DNA from 3 places in the Paraburkholderia sp. EG304 genome. Region 2 is predicted to be linked to each of the others. Evidence: predicted binding sites of a transcription regulator. Region 2 holds the regulator's gene; each other region holds the start of a gene.
What was found. Region 2 encodes LexA, which represses DNA repair genes until DNA is damaged. Its sites were predicted from a motif close to ACTGTATNNNNATACAGT; they were not measured.
Positions count from the first base shown of each region.

Region 1: the regulator LexA is predicted to act here: its motif matches at 1,949-1,966, upstream of ACLFKU_RS15050 (PA0069 family radical SAM protein).
Region 3: the regulator LexA is predicted to act here: its motif matches at 3,569-3,586, upstream of recA (recombinase RecA).

Region 1 covers NZ_JBKGUA010000010.1:189,697-196,462, reverse strand. The annotation lists gene ACLFKU_RS15060 (D-amino acid dehydrogenase) at 1-1,210, opposite strand, end outside; gene ACLFKU_RS15055 (Lrp/AsnC ligand binding domain-containing protein) at 1,391-1,879, shown strand; gene ACLFKU_RS15050 (PA0069 family radical SAM protein) at 2,024-3,175, shown strand; gene ACLFKU_RS15045 (TM2 domain-containing protein) at 3,211-3,678, opposite strand; gene ACLFKU_RS15040 (PQQ-dependent sugar dehydrogenase) at 3,876-5,060, opposite strand; gene rpsP (30S ribosomal protein S16) at 5,232-5,486, shown strand; gene rimM (ribosome maturation factor RimM) at 5,621-6,355, shown strand; gene trmD (tRNA (guanosine(37)-N1)-methyltransferase TrmD) at 6,381-6,766, shown strand, end outside.
Region 2 covers NZ_JBKGUA010000007.1:232,225-238,990, forward strand. The annotation lists gene ACLFKU_RS11760 (sulfate/molybdate ABC transporter ATP-binding protein) at 1-585, opposite strand, end outside; gene cysW (sulfate ABC transporter permease subunit CysW) at 586-1,590, opposite strand; gene cysT (sulfate ABC transporter permease subunit CysT) at 1,587-2,483, opposite strand; gene ACLFKU_RS11775 (sulfate ABC transporter substrate-binding protein) at 2,642-3,688, opposite strand; gene lexA (transcriptional repressor LexA) at 4,001-4,651, shown strand; gene ACLFKU_RS11785 (hypothetical protein) at 4,754-5,098, shown strand; gene ACLFKU_RS11790 (DUF2939 domain-containing protein) at 5,218-5,835, shown strand; gene ACLFKU_RS11795 (universal stress protein) at 5,907-6,374, opposite strand; gene nodI (nodulation factor ABC transporter ATP-binding protein NodI) at 6,716-6,766, shown strand, end outside.
Region 3 covers NZ_JBKGUA010000004.1:168,799-175,564, reverse strand. The annotation lists gene ACLFKU_RS06820 (MFS transporter) at 1-846, opposite strand, end outside; gene ACLFKU_RS06815 (sensor histidine kinase) at 1,076-2,614, opposite strand; gene ACLFKU_RS06810 (response regulator) at 2,624-3,433, opposite strand; gene recA (recombinase RecA) at 3,688-4,764, shown strand; gene recX (recombination regulator RecX) at 4,772-5,539, shown strand; gene ACLFKU_RS06795 (DUF2889 domain-containing protein) at 5,669-6,343, shown strand; gene sucC (ADP-forming succinate--CoA ligase subunit beta) at 6,401-6,766, shown strand, end outside.

The DNA.
Region 1 (6,766 bases), on a different contig from region 2:
CCGGTTGCTTGCCCGACATCAGGTCGGCGAGCAACTGGCCGGAGCCGCACGACATCGTCCAGCCGAGCGTGCCGTGGCCGGTGTTCAGGAACAGGTTCGGCACCGGCGTGCGGCCGACGATCGGCGTGCTGTCCGGCGTCATCGGCCGCAGACCGGTCCAGAACGTTGCCTTCGACGTGTCGCCGCCGCCCGGGAACAGGTCGTTCACCGAAAGCTCGAGCGTCTTGCGGCGCGCCTCGCGCAGTGATTTGTCGAAGCCGACGACCTCAGCCATGCCGCCCACGCGAATCCGGTCATCGAAGCGCGTGATCGCGATCTTGTAGGTCTCGTCCAGCACGGTCGACACCGGCGCGGCAGCCGAGTCGACGATCGGCGCGGTGATCGAATAACCCTTCAGCGGATAGACCGGAATCTTCACGATGCCGTCGAGGAAGCGCGTCGAGTACGAGCCGAGCGCGACCACGAACGAATCCGCGCGCACCAGTTCGCCGCCGCACTGCACGCCGGCGATGCGGCCGCCCGTCATCGCGAGCGCGTCGATCGGCGTGTTGTAGCGGAACTTGACGCCCAGCTGCTCGGCGAGCGCCGCGAGGCGCGTCGTGAACATCTGGCAGTCGCCGGTTTCGTCGCCCGGCAGGCGCAGGCCGCCGGTGAGCTTGTGCGACACCGCGGCGAGCGCCGGTTCGGCCTTGCCGAGTTGGTCGGCGCTCAGCAGTTCGTACGGCACGTTGGCTTCCTGCAGCACGGCGATGTCTTTCGCTGCGCCGTCGAACTGCTGCTGCGTGCGAAATACCTGCAGCGTGCCGCCGGTGCGGCCTTCGTACTGGATGCCGGTGTCGGCGCGCAGCGCTTGCAGGCAGTCGCGGCTGTATTCGGCGAGCCGCACCATGCGGCCCTTGTTCACCGCATAGCGCGGCGCTGTGCAGTTCTGCAGCATCTGCCACATCCATTGCAGCTGGAATGTGGTGCCGTCGAGGCGGATCGCGAGCGGCGCGTGCTTCTGGAACATCCATTTGACGGCCTTCAGCGGCACGCCCGGCGCGGCCCACGGCGACGCGTAGCCCGGCGAGATCTGGCCCGCGTTGGCAAAGCTGGTTTCGAGCGCCGGGCCGGCCTCGCGATCGATGACGGTCACTTCGTGACCGGCGCGCGCGAGGTAGTACGCGCTCGTTACACCGACGACGCCACTGCCCAAAACGACGACTCGCATAGCTGCTCCAGATATCCAAGAATTGAGTGAGGGCAACGCGCGCTTCGATGGATTCGATCTGATTCGATTCAACGAGCTGCAACGTGAGGTGAAATGCCGTCTGCCCAGTGATAACCGCTATACTATTAACAGTGAAGCAGGTTTTGTTATCGTATTTTCATCATTTTCAGCAAAAACACCATGCGTACCCAGCGCCATCCCGTGCGGGCTCTCGATAAGCTCGATCACAAGATCCTGCGGCTCCTGCAGCAAGACGGCCGTATGGCGATGAAGGACCTGGCGGAACGGGTCGGTTTGTCGGTGACGCCGTGCATCGAGCGCGTCAAGCGGATGGAGCGCGACGGCGTGATCACCGGCTACTACGCGCGCGTGAACCCGGCCGAGCTGGGCGCGGCGCTGCTGGTGTTCGTCGAGATCACGCTCGATCACAAGAGCGGCAACATGTTCGACCAGTTCCGGCGCGAGGTGCAGAAGATCCCCGAGGTGCTCGAGTGCCACCTCGTATCGGGCGATTTCGACTATCTGATCAAGGCGCGCATCGGCGAAATGGCCGATTACCGCAAGCTGCTCGGCGACATCCTGCTGCAGTTGCCGGGGGCGGTACAGTCGAAGAGCTATGTGGTGATGGAGGAAATCAAGGAGACGCTGACGATCGCGGTGACCGACTAGGTGGCCGATCGCTGACGGGATTGGCCGCGCATCTCGCGGGCAACGAAGTGCTCGACAAACGGCGTAAACACTGTATATTTATACAGGTGTTTGCGCCGTTTTCCTTTTGCACTTCCAGTTTGCGTTTGCTCTGCGTGGCCCGCCGTGGATGATCCCGACACCCCTGACATTCCCGAATTTCCGATCGCGCCGCCGGCGCCTCGCAAGGGGCGTGGTGCGGTCACGAACCTGCAAGGCCGCTATGAAGTCGACCAGCGCGAGGCCGTCGACGACGGCTGGCAGGCGGCCGGCGATGGCGGTGAGCCGAAAGTGCTGCGCACGCAGGTGTTCGAGGAGCGCGCGAAAACCATCCTCACACGCAACGCGTCGCCGGACATTCCGTTCAATGTGTCGCTGAATCCGTATCGCGGTTGCGAGCACGGCTGCATCTATTGCTTCGCGCGGCCCACGCACAGCTACCTCGGGTTGTCGCCGGGGCTCGATTTCGAGAGCCGCATCTACGCGAAAATCAACGCGCCCGAACTGCTCGAGCGGGAACTGTCGAAGAAATCATATGTGCCCGAGCCGATTGCGCTCGGCGTCGCGACAGATGCATGGCAGCCGGCCGAACGCGACTTGCGGCTTACGCGGCGGGTGATCGAGGTGCTCAGCGAGCGCAATCACCCGTTCGCGGCGATCACCAAGTCGTCGCTGATCGAGCGCGACATCGACCTGCTCGCGCCGATGGCGGAGCGCGGCCAATTCATGGCGGCGATCACCATCACCACGTTGGACGCCGACATCGCGCGCACGCTCGAACCGCGTGCAGCCACGCCGTCGCGCCGGCTACGCACGATCCGTACCCTCAGCGAGGCGGGTATTCCGGTCGGCGTCAGCATCGCGCCGGTGATCCCGTTCGTCACCGAACCGGACATGGAGCGCGTGCTCGAAGCATGCGCGGAAGCGGGCGCCAGCAATGCGAGCTATATCGTGCTGCGATTGCCGTGGGAGGTCGCGCCGCTGTTCAAGGGTTGGCTGAGCGCACACTTCCCGGATCGGGCCGAGCGCGTGATGCACCGTGTGCACGACATGCGGGGCGGCAAGGATTACGACTCGTCGTTCTCGACCCGCATGAAGGGAGAGGGCTTATGGGCCGATCTGCTCAAGCAGCGCTTTCACAAGGCCGCGCGCCGGTTGGGGCTGAGCGGACGTGACCGCGGCATTCTCGACATGTCGCAGTTTCGCCGGATCGAGTCGCCGCGCGCCGAGCAGGCAAGCGAACCGGCGCGCGACAATCCGCAACTGAGGCTTTTCTAGCGTGCGGGAATACCTGCTGGTCCCGCTACGGTGCGTTACTGCGAAATTGCTTTGGCCGCTTCGACCTGGCTTTCGAAGTAGGTCTGAAATGCGAGCGCGAGACCGGTCATCAGCAGAAACGCACCGATCAGCAGCGAAAAGATCACGACGAAAATAACGGTCCAGCCGGAGCGGCTTTTGCGTTGCGTGTGGGCGTTGAATTGCGCATCCCATTTCTGATCCGGGCGTAGCCCGTAGACGAGCGCGGCCAGAAACGCGGCGAACAGTGAAACCGCGCCGATCGACGCGAGCACCCAGCCGAGGATCGACGCGCGCTCGGTCGCGATCAGCAGCATCACGCCGGGAGTGCCGATCAGCGTGCCGAGCAGATGGGCCCAGCCGAAGATGTCCCGCATGCCATGCAGATAGAAGCGGTGGGCGCCAAGGCTGCCGAACAGGAACGCCAGCGCGGCGGTGAGCGTCTTGGATCTGAAGCGCGGGGAGGTCGAGGCAATGGTGGACATGAACGCGTGGGCAGAGTGACAGGCGGTCGAAAGGAGCGGCGCGCCGCAGGACGTGGACCGACGCGCATTCTACGCCTGCGGCGGGCGGGTGGTCACGTCGAAGGCGAGCGCCCGCGCTGAAAGCGCGGTGGCGAAACGCGCCGGACCTGGCTGAAGACTGGTGCAGCCTCTCAGCCACACGCGCATGCATCCGCGCGCTACGGCGCCGAATATGTGACGCGATAGATCGCGCCGGCGGTATCGTCGCTGATCAGTAGCGAACCGTCCGGCAGCGGCAGCACGTCGGCGGGACGGCCCCACACCGATTCGCCGGGTTGCAGCCAGCCTTCGGCAAAGACTTGCTGGCGTGCGTGGCTGCCGTCAGGGTCGGTGATCACGCGCACCACGCGGTAGCCGACCTTCTTGCTGCGGTTCCAGGAGCCGTGCTCGGCGATGAAGATGTTGTTGCGGTAGTCGGCCGGAAACATCGGGCCGTCGTAGAAGCGCATGCCAAGCGCCGCCACGTGCGCGCCAAGCTTGACCACGGGCGGCGTGAATTCGCTGCATGGATGATCCTTGCCGAACTCGGGGTCGGGCGTGTCGCCGCCGTGACAGTACGGAAAGCCGAAGTTCATGCCGACTCGTGACGCGCGGCTGAGCTTGTCGCTCGGAACGTCGTCGCCGAGCAGGTCGCGACCGTTGTCGGTGAACCACAGTTCGTGGGTGACCGGATGCCACGCGAAGCCGACCGAATTGCGGATGCCGCGCGCGACGACCTCGTAGTGGCTACCGTCTGGGTCCATGCGGCCAATCAGCGCGACGCGGTCCGGATCTCTCTGGCAAATGTTGCACGGCGCGCCTTGCGGCACGTACAGCTTGCCATCCGGGCCGAACGCGATGAATTTCCAGCCGTGATGCGTGTCGGTCGGCAGCTTGTCGGTGACGACGACCGGTTTTGGCGGATCGTTCAGGTGCGAGTCGATCGCATCGAAGCGCACGATTTTCGACACGGCCGACACGTACAGCGCGCCATCGTGCCACGCTACGCCGGTTGGCATCTGCAGCCCGGACGCGATCACGTGGCGGCCCGTCACGCGGCCGTTTCGCAGTTCCAGCGCATAGACGTGCCCATCCTCGCTGCCCACGTACAGAATGCCCTTGGGCGAGAACGTCATCGCGCGTGCGCTCGGCACGTCGTCCGACAACACCTCGATGTGAAAGCCCGGCGGTAGTTTGATTTTTTCGATGGGTAGCGCGGCGTTTGCGGTCAACGCCTGCGCGGTGAGCAACGTGGCCGCCGCCACGCGTAGAATCCGGCTGCGCGGGGTGCGCGAAACTCCAGCAAAGCGCACGAAAAAGGCAAAAAAGGCGAATCGAAACAGGAGGTTCGGCTGGCGTTGCACACGCGCTCCTTCAGATAATTCGGGCGTTTGAGCGGGGTTGCGCACCTCTTGTAGAAGGCCGGTGCGGCCCGGTTGCTCAGTTTATCCCGGTAAGTGTTTGTTATGGCGTCGGTTTCCCGCTATAATCGCGTGTTTCAGTCGTTCCGAACCCCGGTTTTCAAGGATTCTAGTATGGTCATCATCCGCTTGGCTCGTGGCGGCTCCAAGAAGCGCCCGTTCTACAACATCGTCGCCACCGACTCGCGTAGCCGTCGTGACGGCCGCTTCATCGAGCGCGTCGGTTTCTACAACCCGGTCGCTACGAAGGGCGAATCCCTGCGTATCGCTCAGGATCGCCTGACGTACTGGCAAGGTGTTGGCGCGCAACTGTCGCCGACCGTCGAGCGTCTCGTGAAGGAAGCCCAAAAGGCCCAGCCGGCTGCTTGATATGGCGGCCCGCAGGCGTATCGTCGTCGGTTCAGCCGGCGGCTCGCGCAACTCGCGTGAGCAGTCCGATGCGCGATTTGTTTTACTGAAGCAGACGCCAAAGCAGGCTGCGAAGTTGTCGTCGAGGTTATTCGATGTCTGAGCGTGATTCCGGCAGTTCTGGTACCGCCAAGGCAGCTTCGCGCGCAAAGGCGTCTGGTCAGGCGTCGTTCGGTGCATTCGTCCGCAAGCCGGTCGAACGAACCGACGGCAAGGCGAAAGAGGCGCAAGCCAACGTCGCGAACGCTGCTTCCGAAGCTGCAGAAATGCGTATCGAAACGGCGGCGAGCTGGCCGGCCGATGCGGTCGAGGTGGGCGCGATCGTCGACGCCTATGGTCTCAAAGGATGGGTCAAGGTAGCCGCGCACGCGGATGCCGGGCAGGGCGGAGACGCCTTGCTGAGCGCGCAGCGCTGGTGGTTGCTGAAAGGCCAGGAGCGCAAATCGACGCCGTCCTTGCAGGCCAAAACGCATAGCGACAGCGTGGTCGCCCGTCTGGGTGGTGTCGCTGACCGCGATGTAGCGCTGGCTTTGCGCGGCTCTCGCGTGTACATCAGCCGTAGCGAATTTCCGGCGCTCGAAGCAGATGAATTCTACTGGGTCGATTTGATCGGCCTGGACGTGGTGAATCTCGCTGGGCTCAGCCTCGGCAAGGTCGCCAGCATGATCGACAACGGCGCGCAGTCGGTGCTGCGCATCGAGTATCCGGCTACCGATAAAAGCGGCAAGCCGATCGCAGGCGAGCGTTTGATCCCGTTCGTCGGCGTCTTTGTCAAAACTGTGGACCAGACGGCTAAGCAGATCGTCGTCGACTGGGAAGCAGACTATTGAAATCTATCGTTGAGTGGGGAGAGCGATGCAGTTCGATGTCGTGACGCTCTTTCCAGAAATGTTCCGCGCGCTGACTGACTGGGGTATCACCAGCCGGGCCGCGAAGCAGCAGCGTTATGGGTTGCGTACGTGGAATCCGCGCGATTTCACGACCGACAACTACCGCACGATCGACGATCGCCCGTACGGCGGAGGCCCCGGCATGGTCATGTTGGCTCGGCCCCTCGAAGATGCGATCACGGCCGCGAAAGCGGCGCAGTCGGAGCAGGGCATCGGTGCGTCGCGCGTCGTGATGATGTCGCCGCAAGGCGCGACGCTGAATCACGAGCGCGTGATGAAGTTCGCGGCCGAACCCGGTCTGATCCTGTTGTGCGGGCGTTACGAAGCGATCGACCAGCGTTTGCTCGACCG
Region 2 (6,766 bases):
GTGCGTGACGAAGATCGTCGAGATATGCAGATCGTCATGCAAACGGCGCAGCCAGCTGCGCAGTTCCTTGCGCACCTTCGCGTCGAGCGCGCCGAACGGCTCGTCGAGCAGCAGCACCTTCGGCTCCACGGCCAACGCGCGCGCAAGCGCAATGCGTTGCCGCTGACCACCGGACAGCTCGGACGGATACCGTTGCGCAAGCCAATCGAGTTGCACGAGCTTCAGCAGTTCATGCACCTTCTCGCGAATCACCTTCTCCGACGGACGTTCCTTGCGCGGCTTTACGCGCAGGCCGAACGCGACGTTCTCGAACACCGTCATATGACGGAACAGCGCGTAATGCTGAAACACGAAGCCGACCTCACGCTCGCGCGCGCCGACCGCCGCGACGTCCTGGCCTTGCAGCTCGACCTGGCCGCCGTCCGCGTATTCGAGGCCCGCGATCACACGCAGCAAGGTCGTCTTGCCGCAACCCGACGGCCCGAGCAGCGCGACGAGTTCGCCTGGCGGGAAGTCGAGCGACACGTTGTCGAGCGCGACGAAATCGCCGAAGCGCTTTTCCAGGTTACGAACGGTGATACCCATTTACAGCTCTCCTTGCTTGAGCGGATGTCGCTGCGACGCAGGCGTGGCGTCGACGAAAAACGAATGAGAAGCGGACTGCGCGCTATTGGCCTGTGATGCACCGCCCGGCGCCGGTCCCGCATACGCGGGCACCTCACGCGCCGCCGACAGTTCCGCCGACATATGACGCTCGGCCAGCAGCTTGAGCCCCAGCGTGACCAGCGCCAGCAGCGCGAGCAGCGAGGCCACGGCGAACGCGGCCGAGAAGTTGTACTCGTTGTAGAGGATTTCGACGTGCAGCGGCATCGTGTCGGTCTGCCCGCGAATATGGCCGGACACCACCGACACCGCGCCGAACTCGCCCATCGCGCGCGCATTGCACAGAATCACGCCGTACAGCAGGCCCCACTTCACGTTCGGCAGCGTCACACGACGGAACGTCTGCCAGCCCGATGCGCCGAGCACGTGCGCGGCCTCTTCCTCGTCGTTGCCCTGCGCCTGCATCAGCGGGATCAGCTCGCGCGCGACGAACGGGAACGTGACGAAGATCGTCGCGAGCACGATGCCCGGCACCGCGAAGATGATCTGCACGTTGTGATCTGCGAGCCACGGGCCGAACCAGCCCTGCGCGCCGAACATCAGCACGTAGATCAGACCGGAGATCACCGGCGACACCGAAAACGGCAGGTCGATCAGCGTGGTCAGCAGCGCCTTGCCGCGGAATTCGAACTTCGCGATGCACCACGACGCCGCGAGGCCGAACACGAGGTTCAGCGGCACCGCGATCGACGCGGTGAGCAGCGTCAGCTTGATCGCCGACAGCGCATCCGGGTCGGCGAGCGCTTCGAAGTAAAAACGCAGCCCCTTGTTCAGCGCCTGGTAGAACACCGCGGCGAGCGGCACGACCAGGAACAGCGCGAGAAACAACAGTGCGACGCCGATCAGCAGCCAGCGCACAACGGGCGGTTCGCTGACCGGATCGGGGCGGCGCGCACCGCTTGCCGGGTTGGTCGGACGGCGGCTCATTGCGCACCTCCACCGATTGCGGCGACGCTCGTGGCAGCTGGCGCGGGCCCCGCATTGCCGCGGCTCGTGCGGCGCTGCAGCCACCACTGCAGCGTGTTGATCAGCAGCAGCATCAGAAACGACACGACCAGCATCACGACCGCGAGCGCCGTCGCACCCGCATAGTCGTATTGCTCGAGCTTCGTGATGATCAGGAGCGACGTGATCTCCGACTTCATCGGCACATTACCGGCGATGAAGATCACCGAGCCGTATTCGCCGAGCGCGCGCGCGAAGGCGAGCGCGAAGCCGGTCAGCAGCGCCGGGAACACGGCCGGCAGCACGACGCGGCGAAACGTGAGCCAGCGCGACGCGCCGAGGCACGCGGCCGCCTCCTCCTGCTCGCGCTCGAACTCCTCGAGCACCGGCTGCACCGTGCGCACGACAAACGGCAGGCCGATGAACGTCAGCGCGACCAGCACGCCGACCGGCGTGAACGCGATCTTGATGCCGAGCGGCGCGAGGAACTGGCCGATCCAGCCGTTACCCGCATACACGGCCGCGAGCGAAATACCGGCGACCGAGGTGGGCAGAGCGAACGGCAGATCGACGACCGCATCGACGATGCGCTTGAACGGAAACCTATAGCGCACCAGCACCCACGCGACGAGAAAGCCGAACACCGCGTTGATCAGCGCGCCGCCGAGCGCCGAGAAGAACGTCAGCCGATACGACGCGAGCACGCGCGGCGACGTGACCGCGCGCACGAACTGGTCCCAGTCGAGCGTCGCGGTCTTCAGAAAGGTCGCCGCCAATGGAATCAGCACCACGAGGCTCAAATAAGCCACCGTGATGCCGAGTGTCAGGCCAAAGCCGGGCAATGCGCTCGGCTTGCGGAAAGTCAACGTGGTCATGCTGGATACTCGTTCATGGTTGATGCTCGCGGTTGTTCGTTTTGCTGTGTTGCCGTACTGCGGTGTTGCCACCCTGCTGGCCACCGGACCCCGGTTAGCCGAAAGCGCGCCCACTGGGCGCGCTCTTTTGCCTGTGCCTGTGCTTCAGGCCGTGGTTGTTACTGCGGCTGATAAATCGAATCGAACACGCCGCCGTCCGCGAAATGGGTCTTTTGCGCGTTGGTCCAGCCGCCGAACGAATCGTCGATCGTGTACAGCTTCAGCTTCGGAAACTTCGCGGTCAGATCGGCCGGCACCTTGTTCGATCGCGGACGATAGAAATTGCGTGCGGCGATCTCCTGGCCTTCCTCGCTATACAGGAAGTTCAGATACGCGTCCGCCAGCTTGCGCGTGCCGTGTTTGTCGACGACCTTGTCGACCACCGCGACCGGCGGCTCGGCCAGAATGCTCGCCGACGGCACCACGATTTCGAACTTGTCCGGGCCGAACTCCTTCACCGACAGGAACGCCTCGTTTTCCCACGCGATCAGCACGTCGCCGATATCGCGCTGCACGAAGCTGGTGGTCGCGCCGCGCGCGCCCGAATCGAGCACGCCGGCGTTCTTGTACAGCTTGCCGACGAACTCCTTGGCCTTCTGGGCGTTGCCGCCCGGCTGATGCTCGGCGTACGCCCAAGCGGCCAGGTAGTTCCAGCGCGCGCCGCCCGAGGTCTTCGGATTCGGCGTCACGATCGACACGCCCGGCTTCACCAGATCGTCCCAATCCTTGATGTGCTTCGGGTTGCCCTTGCGCACCAGAAACACGATCGTCGACGTGTACGGCGATGCGTTGTCCGGCAGACGCTTCTGCCAGTTCTTGTCGACGAGCCCCTTGTTCGCGATCGCGTCGATGTCGTAAGCGAGCGCAAGCGTCACGACGTCGGCCTGCAGACCGTCGACCACCGAGCGGGCCTGCGCGCCCGAGCCGCCGTGCGACTGCTTGAAGGTGACGGCTTCGCCGGTCTTGGCCTTCCATTCCTTGCTGAATGCCTGATTGATGTCCTGATACAGCTCGCGGGTCGGATCGTAGGACACGTTCAGCAGCGTGGTGTCGGCGTGCGCGACACCGCTTGCGCCCAACATGCCGAGCGTACCCGCCGCGCCGACGGCAAGCGCCGTGATCAGTTTTCTGGTTCGAGCCGCAAGCCCCGTATGCCGATGGTTCATTTCAGTTTTTCTCCGCGTGATGGTCCGCTGATAAGCGTCTGGTGTCGTTTTGCGTCGCGGTCACGTGCACATGAGCGCCAACCCGGAAGCCAGTCTATCGAAGGGCTTTCATCATTAAAAATAATGTTTCCTCATTTTTTAATGCCCAAAAGTGGTAACGGCAGACGCGCCGGCTGTTCCGACGCCGAAAACGCCGCCATCTCGCCGATAAACGACGCCCCAGCGCGCCCCTTGCGCCGAACTTAAAGTAAAGCTTGAAATGCGCCGAATACTGTATAAAAATACAGTCACCTGTTCATACATACAGTGGCCATGACAAAACTCACCGCACGACAGCAGCAGGTTTTCGATCTGATCCGCCGCGCGATCGAACGCACCGGCTTTCCGCCCACTCGCGCGGAAATTGCCGCCGAACTCGGTTTCAGTTCGGCCAATTCCGCGGAAGAGCATCTGCGCGCGCTGGCGCGCAAGGGCGTGATCGAACTGGCGGCCGGCGCGTCGCGCGGCATCCGCCTGCTGTCCGGGCAGGAGGATGCGCCGCACCAGTTCACGCTGCCACATGCGGGCCTGATGCAGTTGTCACTGCCGCTGATCGGCCGGGTCGCGGCGGGTAGCCCGATCCTCGCGCAGGAACATATCTCGCAGCACTACGCGTGCGACCCGGCGCTGTTCTCGAGCAAGCCCGACTACCTGCTGAAGGTGCGCGGCCTGTCGATGCGCGACGCGGGCATTCTCGACGGCGACCTGCTCGCGGTGCAAAAGCGCAGCGAAGCGAAAGACGGCCAGATCATCATTGCGCGCCTTGGCGACGACGTGACGGTCAAGCGTCTGAAGCGCCGGCCGAACGGCATCGAGCTGATCGCCGAAAACCCCGACTACGACAACATCTTCGTGGAAACCGGCAGCGCGGATTTCGCGCTCGAAGGGATCGCGGTCGGGCTGATTCGCCCCAGCGAGTTCTGATCCTTCGCTGTTGCCGGAACGCTCGCGCCGGTTTGTCCGACCCAAGCCGCATTAACGCCCGCATTACGCCGCGCATTTAAGCTGCATCGTCTGGAGAGACTCATGGAACGCCTTGCCCGTCTGCTGCCTTTTCGCCAGTTCGGCCGTCTGCGCCATCTGCGCAAGCTCACGCCTTGCGCGCCGATCGAGGCGCCCGCGGCGCGCACGCCGTCGCTGTTCGACGTGACTGCCGAAGCTTGCGGTCTGCCGTCGTCGTTGCCGGCGTTTGCGCGCGTATCGCTGAATTCGGCGCTGAATATCGCGGAGCCCGCGCGCCGCGCACCGGTGCGGGTCTATCATGGACCGTCGCGACTGATCATGGTCGGCACGGTCGACGCCGTATGCCGTATGATCGATCGTTGCATAGCCGACGAAGCCAACGTGCACGGCGCGGTGTTCGAAGCCTGAGCGAATTCTGAGCACGCATGCAATAAGCACTTCGGATGTTCAGAGATTCGCGTGGGATGGGATCGTTTCGACCTCGCCGTGGTCGACGTTAGATCATCACTGACGTGGAGTCCCATTCGATGACCATTCCGAAACGCACACAGGGCAGCGCCACCCGGCCGCTGCTGATCACGCTGATCGTGGTGATCGTGATTGCCGCGCTGGGGTTTATTTACGCGTCGCCGTATCTCGCGGTGAACAATCTGAAACGCGCGGCAGACGCGCGTGACGTGCAAACCGTCAATCAGTACGTCGACTTCCCCGCGCTACGCGATAGCCTGAAGCAGCAGGTGGGCGCGATGCTGACGCGCCGACTCGAGGCGGATGCCGGCAACAAGATGGCCACGATCGGCGCGGTGATCGGCGTGACACTGATCGGCCCGCTCGTCGATGCCTATGCGACACCCGACGGCGTCGCGGCACTGCTGAACGGCATGCCGCCGCGCGGCACACCGGGCGAGCAACCGTCCGCCCCACCAGCCGCGGGCGGTGAAGCGCCGGCCGCACCGTCCGCGGGCGACACCCCCACGCAGGCAAGCGCGCCGCCGCCCGGGCGTCAAAGCACGGCCGGCTACCGGAGTCTCAACGAGTTTGTGGTCACCTACCGGCGCGGCGAAGGCAACGCGAACTATTCGGCCATCTTCCGTCGCGAAGGTCTGGTCACGTGGAAGCTCGCGGCGATCAATCTGAACGAGTGAGGTTCAAGCCGTGAACTGAAGGGATGCGCGGGCTGGTCATTGCGGCCAGCCGCGTGTCAGGTTTGTTCGAATTACGCCGCGGCCGCCTGCTGCTGCTCCTGCGCGGAAGAGCACGCCACCAGAATGCTGCACGACACGCGGTCGAGCAGCGGCGTGTTGCCCGCCCCCATCCACCACCGCGACAAACCGGTCCGGCAGCGATGACCCACCACCACGAGGTCAACGTGCAACTCGTTGGCAAGATTGGCGATCTCGTCGATCGGATGACCAAATGCGAAATGCCCCTGCGCGTTCACGCCCCGCTCGGTCAGCCAGTTCACGCCCTCCTGCAGAATTTCGCGGGCCGTTTTTTCGAAGCTTCCGCAGGCCACATCGGTCAATAAGCCCGCGCTTTGCGCGATGCTGGAACGCATGTCGACGACCGACAGCAGATGCGTTTCCGCCTTCAGGTCCAACGCCAGATCGGCGCCGCAACGCAGGGCTTTGCGGCCTTCGCGCGAGCCGTCGTAGCACAACAGGATTTTCTGGTAGCTCGCCATCTGTCTTCTCCCATTCGCGCGGAAAGCGCGGTCTGAATCAATCATGGTGCGCCGCAATTCGGCTTGCAAGGGATGGAAAACGCTAAGTGCATAGTCGGTGCGTGCTGACGCCGTCTGCACAAGCGTTGGGCCAGCTGAGGCAGTGTTCGCGCACGTTTGCGGCACCGCAAAACTTGGTATGCGAACGCATCGCATCCCACGCATTACGCGTTCCCGGACACCCGCTCGCATCAGTGGCCGATACCCTAGAATAAGCGGCCTGTGCGCAATGCGTGCGTCGCAGGTATGTTGTTTGTTCTTGTGCGTACGTTATGTCTTGTTCCCGGAGCCTCACTCGAGTCATGCCCGCCGCCCCCATCGAGTTCCATCAGGTCAGGAAAAGCTACGGCGAA
Region 3 (6,766 bases), on a different contig from region 2:
ACCGTCGACCTTCAGCGTCTGCGTGAGGAAGAACAGCGTGTAGAACTGGCCCGTGTACCACACGACAGCCTGGCCGGCCGTCAGGCCGAGCAGCGCGAGAATCACGACCTTCAGGTTCTTCCACTGGCCGAACGCTTCGGAGAGCGGCGCCTTCGAGGTCTTGCCCTCGGCCTTGATGCGCTCGAACACCGGCGACTCATGCAGTTGCAGGCGAATCCACACCGACACCGCGAGCAGCAGAATCGACACGACGAACGGGATGCGCCAACCCCAGGCGCCGAACGCGTCTTCGCCCATGAAAGTACGCACGCCGAGGATCACGAGCAGCGACAGGAACAGACCGAGCGTCGCGGTGGTCTGGATCCACGCGGTGTAGAAGCCGCGGCGGTTCGCCGGCGCGTGTTCGGCCACGTAGGTCGCGGCGCCGCCGTACTCGCCGCCGAGCGCGAGACCTTGCAGCAAGCGCATCGCGATGAAGATCACCGGCGAAGCGATGCCGATTGCCGCATAGCCGGGCAGGAAGCCGACGAGGAACGTCGACAGACCCATGATGATGATCGTGATCAGGAACGTGTACTTGCGCCCGACCATGTCGCCGAGTCGTCCGAATACGACCGCGCCGAACGGCCGCACCGCGAAGCCCGCGGCGAAGCTGAGCAGCGTGAAAATGAACGCCGCGGTCGGATTGACGCCGGAAAAGAAGCTCTTGCTGATGAAGGCCGCAAGCGAACCGGCCAGATAAAAGTCGTACCACTCGAAAACCGTACCCAGCGACGATGCGAAGATCACCCGCTTCTCATCGCGCGTCATCGGCGCGTGCGAGAGTTGCCCGCCAACGGTAGCCATATGTCGTCTCCAATATTGATATACACACGGATCGCCAGCGCAGGCGTCCCCGTGCAACCGATTATTGGAGTGGAAACTTACGGCGTTCTGACTCGACGCCAAAACCTGGGGTAGTCCGGTAAACCGGCGAACAGGCGATCAATTTCGGTCAATGTGCGGCGATATTTGTGCGATCCGCGCCGAAATATCTCAAAAACACGCTGACGATCAAGCTGGCTATGGGGCCGTGTTAGGGTAAGTCCCGCCCCCGTTCGAGCACCTGCAAGCTGACGCGCACCAGGGTGCCGGCGAGCCGCGGCGACTCCTGGTAGACGTTGTCGTCGATCGCGAGCTCGCCGCCGTGCATCGCCGCGATCTCGCGCACGATCGCGAGACCGAGGCCGCTGCCGTCGCCCTCGCGGCCCAGAATCCGGTAGAAGCGCTCGACCACGCGCGAGCGCTCGCTGGCCGGAATGCCGAGCCCGGTGTCCTCGACTTCCAGATGCACGAGCCGCGCCGGGGCGTCGTGCCGCACGCGCACGGTGATGCGGCCGCCCGCCGGCGTATAGCGGATCGCGTTGTCGATCAGGTTCGACAGCATTTCGCGCAGCATCACCGGATTGCCGGCGACCTCGACCGGCTCGTCGGGCGCTTCGTAGCCGAGGTCCATCTGCTTGGCGAGCGCGGCCTGCACCCATTCGCGCACCGCGCTGCGCGCGAGTTCGCCGAGTTCGACCGGCGTGAAGATCTGCCCCGACCGACGGTTTTCCGCGCGCGCGAGCGCGAGCAGCTGCGTGACGAGCCGCGCGGCGTGCTCGGAGCTCGTCGCGATCTGTTCGAGCGAGCGATGCACCTCGGCCGACGCGTTCTGGCGCAGCGCTAGCTCGGCCTGCGTGCGCAGCCCGGCGAGCGGCGTTTTCATCTGATGCGCGGCGTCGGCGATAAAGCGCTTTTGCAGCTCCATGTTCTGTTCGAGGCGCGTGAGCAGATCGTTGAACGACGTGACGAGCGGCTCGATTTCCGGCGGCGCGCGGCGCGCTTCGAGCGGCGACAGATCGTCCGGCCGCCGCGCGCGGATATGCGCCTGCAGCGCATGCAGCGGCTCGAGCCCGCGCGATAGCCCGAACCACACGAGCAGGATCGCGAGCGGCAGGATCACGAACTGCGGCAGGATCACGCCCTTGATGATGTCGTTGGCGAGCTGGCTGCGCTTGTCGAGCGTTTCGGCGACCTGCACCAGCACGGGCTGCGCGCCCGGCGTCTGCGGAAACTCGACGGTCGTATACGCGACGCGGATGTCGTTGCCGCGCAGCACGTCGTCGCGGAATTCGACGAGGCCCGGTGGCGGGCGGTCCTCCTCGTGCGGCAGCGGCATGTCGCGCTCGCCGGCCACCAGCTCGCCGCGCGTGCCGAGCACCTGGAAAAACACGCTGTCGACGTTGTCGGCGCGCAGGAAATCGCGCGTCGACTCGGGCAGCGACAGCTCCGCGACGCCGTTGACCGGATGGATCTGGCGCGCGAGCACATAGGCGTCGGTTTCGAGCGCGCGGTCGAACGGCCCGTTCGCGATCGATTTCGCGACCAGATAGGTGACCGCGAGGCTCATCGGCCACAACAGCAGCAGCGGGGCGAGCATCCAGTCGAGAATCTCGCCGAACAGCGAGCGCGGACGCGCCTCGGCGGCGGCTTCGGTTTCGTCGGGCGGGGCGAACGGGTTGGCGTAGCGCGCGTCGCGCGCCTCGTCGAGGTCCGCCGCGTGCGCCGTGGCGCGATCAGCGCGTGCGGACATCGCTGGCCTCTATTTGTAGTGATGGCTCGCCGGCATCGCGGCGGACGACGGCGCGGGGGAAGGTGGTGCTGCTTGTGCCGCTTGTGCCGTTTGCGCCGTTTGCGCCGTTTGCGGCTCGGAGCCGGCGGCGGGCGTGTTCGCATTCGCGGGCGGCGCCGCTTTTTCGAGGCAGTAGCCGAGCCCGCGCACGGTGATGATGCGCACGCCGCTCGGCTCGATCTTCTTGCGCAGCCGGTGCACGTAGACTTCGATCGCGTTGTTGCTGACTTCCTCGCCCCATTCGCACAGATGGTCGACCAGTTGCTCTTTCGACACCAGCCGGCCGATCCGTTGCAGCAGCACTTCGAGCAGACCGAGCTCGCGCGCGGACAGATCGATCACCTGGTCATTGACATAGGCGATGCGGCCCACCTGATCGAACGACAGTGAACCATGCCGCACGACGGTCGGGCCGCCGCCGGCACCGCGCCGCGTCAGCGCGCGCACGCGGGCTTCCAGTTCGTTCAGCGCGAAGGGCTTGGCCATGTAATCGTCGGCGCCGAGGTCGAGGCCTTTGACGCGTTCGTCGACACTGTCTGCGGCGGTCAGGATCAGCACGGGCAGGTTCGAATTGCGCGCGCGCAGGCGGCGCAGCACCTCCAGCCCGGACATGCGCGGCAGGCCCAGATCGAGGATCAATAGGTCGAACGTCTGCATTGACAACGCGGTATCGGCTTCTACGCCGCTTTTGACGTGATCGACCGCATAGGCCGATTGGCGGAGTGATCGAACCAGACCGTCCGCGAGTATGCTGTCGTCTTCGGCAATCAGAATTCGCATGGTGCGCCAGCCTGGCTTTGCCGGCACCGTGGGGCTTGCCCCGGCGCGCAGCGGTCTCCGAACATTATTGTGGGTAGTGGGGGTGACGCGACATTAAAAATGCGCGTTCGCATCATAATCGCGCTTGCCAAAACCACTGTTTTTTTATACAGTGTCTGCGTTTCGTGTGATGTCCTGCAGGCTCCGCTCAATTCGAGTGAAACCACGGGTGCACACCTGCCTCAGACGCCGTTCATCATAGCAAAGGACGATTCATGGAAGAAAGCAAGAAAGGCTCGGCTGGACTGACTGCTGAAAAGAGCAAGGCTCTCGCCGCCGCGCTCGCGCAGATCGAAAAGCAGTTCGGCAAAGGGTCGGTCATGCGGCTCGGCGCAGGTGAGGCAGTCGAAGACATCCAGGTGGTCTCCACCGGATCGCTCGGCCTCGACATCGCACTGGGCGTCGGCGGTTTGCCGCGCGGCCGCGTGGTCGAAATCTACGGTCCGGAATCGTCCGGTAAAACCACGCTGACGCTGCAGGTCATCGCCGAAATGCAGAAGCTCGGTGGCACTGCGGCGTTCATCGACGCGGAACACGCGCTGGACATTCAATATGCGGGCAAGCTCGGCGTGAACGTCGCCGACCTGCTGGTCTCGCAACCGGACACCGGCGAGCAGGCGCTCGAAATCGCCGACGCGCTGGTGCGCTCGGGCTCGATCGACATGATCGTGATCGACTCGGTCGCGGCGCTGGTGCCGAAGGCGGAAATCGAAGGCGAAATGGGCGACTCGCTGCCGGGTCTGCAGGCGCGTCTGATGTCGCAGGCGCTGCGCAAGCTGACCGGCACGATCAAGCGCACGAACTGCCTCGTGATCTTCATCAACCAGATCCGCATGAAGATCGGCGTGATGTTCGGCAACCCGGAAACCACCACGGGCGGTAACGCGCTGAAGTTCTACGCATCGGTGCGTCTGGACATTCGCCGCATCGGTTCGATCAAGAAGAACGACGAAGTGATCGGCAACGAAACACGCGTGAAGGTCGTCAAGAACAAGGTGTCGCCGCCGTTCCGCGAAGCCATCTTCGACATCCTGTACGGTGAGGGCATCTCGCGTCAGGGCGAAATCATCGACCTCGGCGTGCAGGCGAAGATCGTCGACAAGGCTGGCGCATGGTACAGCTACAACGGCGAGCGGATCGGTCAGGGCAAGGACAACGCGCGTGAATTCCTGCGCGAAAATCCGGACATCGCTCGCGAAATCGAAAACCGTATCCGCGAATCGCTGGGCGTCACCGCGATGGCGGACGCCGTGACCGGCGCGGACGCTGAAGTCGCGGGCGAAGAAGAGTAAGCATCACGTGATACGCAAAGGCCGGCCTCTGTCCGGTTCCGACTCCGGACGCTATCCGGACGGCCCGCGCGACACGGCGGATGGATCGCCTGATTCCGGCGATCCATTCGATCCGTTCGAATCGTTCGACGCACATGACCGCGCCGCAGGCCGTGGGCCGCAGCGTACACGGTCCGGATCCCCTGCGGCATCGTCCAGCGCGGATCTCTCCGGACACGATTCCCAATCCCCCTCCGAAGTCACCTACACCCGCTCGCGTCGCCAGGCCGGCGAAGCGAAGGCGGGGCAGGCCGACCAAGACGACAGCAGAAAGTCCCAACGCCCAACCCGTCCGCTGAAAGCGCGCGCGCTCGGCTATCTGTCGCGTCGCGAATATAGCCGCGCCGAACTCGCGCGCAAGCTGAAGCCCTACGTCGAGGAAACCGATTCGCTCGACACGGTGCTTGACTCACTGGAAGCCGAAAACTGGCTATCGGACTCGCGCTTCGCGGAAAGTCTGGTTCACCGGCGCGCAACGCGGCTCGGCACGAGCCGCATTCTCGGCGAACTGAAGCAGCACGCGCTGAACCCAGCGCTGGTCGAAGAGGCGAGTGCGCAATTGCGTGAAACCGAACTCGCGCGCGCTCAGGCGGTCTGGCGCAAGAAGTTCGGCCAGCTGCCGAAAACCCCGGCCGAGCGCGCGAAGCAGGCGCGCTTCCTGGCGTCGCGCGGCTTCTCCGGCGCGACGATCGGCAAAATCCTGAAGGGTATTGACGACATCTGGGACGGCGACTAGCACGTCAGCCCCGACGGCCGGTCGATTGCCGCGCCGTAACCCGGCGCGAGGCCGTGCGCAATCGGGGCTGTCCCAAATACCCGTTATGCTAAAATCCAGAAGTTTTCCAATCCGGCCTTTCCTTCCCGCATGTCGCTCTCCCCGCCAGTGTCCCGTCAGTTGCGCCATCGTCGCGCAATCAGAGCGGAAGCTTACGAGCGAGCCGATGGCCTGTGGGATGTGGAAGCGTGCCTGACCGACGAAAAGCCTCGAGATGTGGCGCTTCCGTCGGGAATCCGGCCCAATGGTCAGCCGATCCATGAACTCTGGCTTCGCATCACCATCGATCGCAAGCTCAATGTCGTCGACGCCGAGGCGTCGTCCGACTGGGTACCCTATCCAGGGTTATGCCAGGCCAGCAATCCCGCCTACCGTGCCCTCATCGGGCTCAATCTGTTCCACAACTTCCGTCGCGATGCTGCCCGTTTGCTGGCCGGCACGGCCGGTTGCACGCATCTCACCGAGCTGTGCGCGATGCTGCCGACCGCCGCGATCCAGGCGTTCGCCGGCGAAGTCTGGAACACCGATGAAGGCACGCCAGGCGCGAACGCGGGTTCGGGAGACGAATCGTCTAACGGCACAGGCGAGCATTCCAACGACAAACCGCCATTCCAGTTGGGACGCTGCCACGCGCTGCGTTTCGACGGCGAGGCGGTGAAACAGTTTTATCCGCGCTGGTATGGCCACGCACCTCGTCCGGCGGAACGCGCGGCCTCGTCGGACGACGCGGCGACTCGCGCACCAAGCGGCGACGCGCCGGCCTGAACGGCGGCAAAACGGAATCGAAGTTCTATCCAACTCTCAGACTGAAGGGAATCACGCATGAAGATTCACGAGTACCAGGGTAAGGAAATCCTGCGGAAATTCGGCGTCGCGGTACCGCGCGGCAAGCCGGTCTTCTCGGTGGATGATGCGGTCAAGGCCGCGGAAGAGCTCGGCGGCCCGGTGTGGGTCGTCAAGGCTCAGATCCACGCAGGTGGCCGTGGCAAGGGCGGCGGCGTCAAGGTCGCCAAGTCGCTGGAACAGGTTCGCGAGTACTCGAACCAGATCCTCGGCATGCAGCTCGTCACGCACCAGACCGGTCCGGAAGGCCAGAAGGTCAATCGCCTTCTGATCGAAGAAGGCGCTGACATCAAGAAGGAACTGTATGTTGGTCTCGTGATCGATCGCGTTTCGCAGAAGATCGTC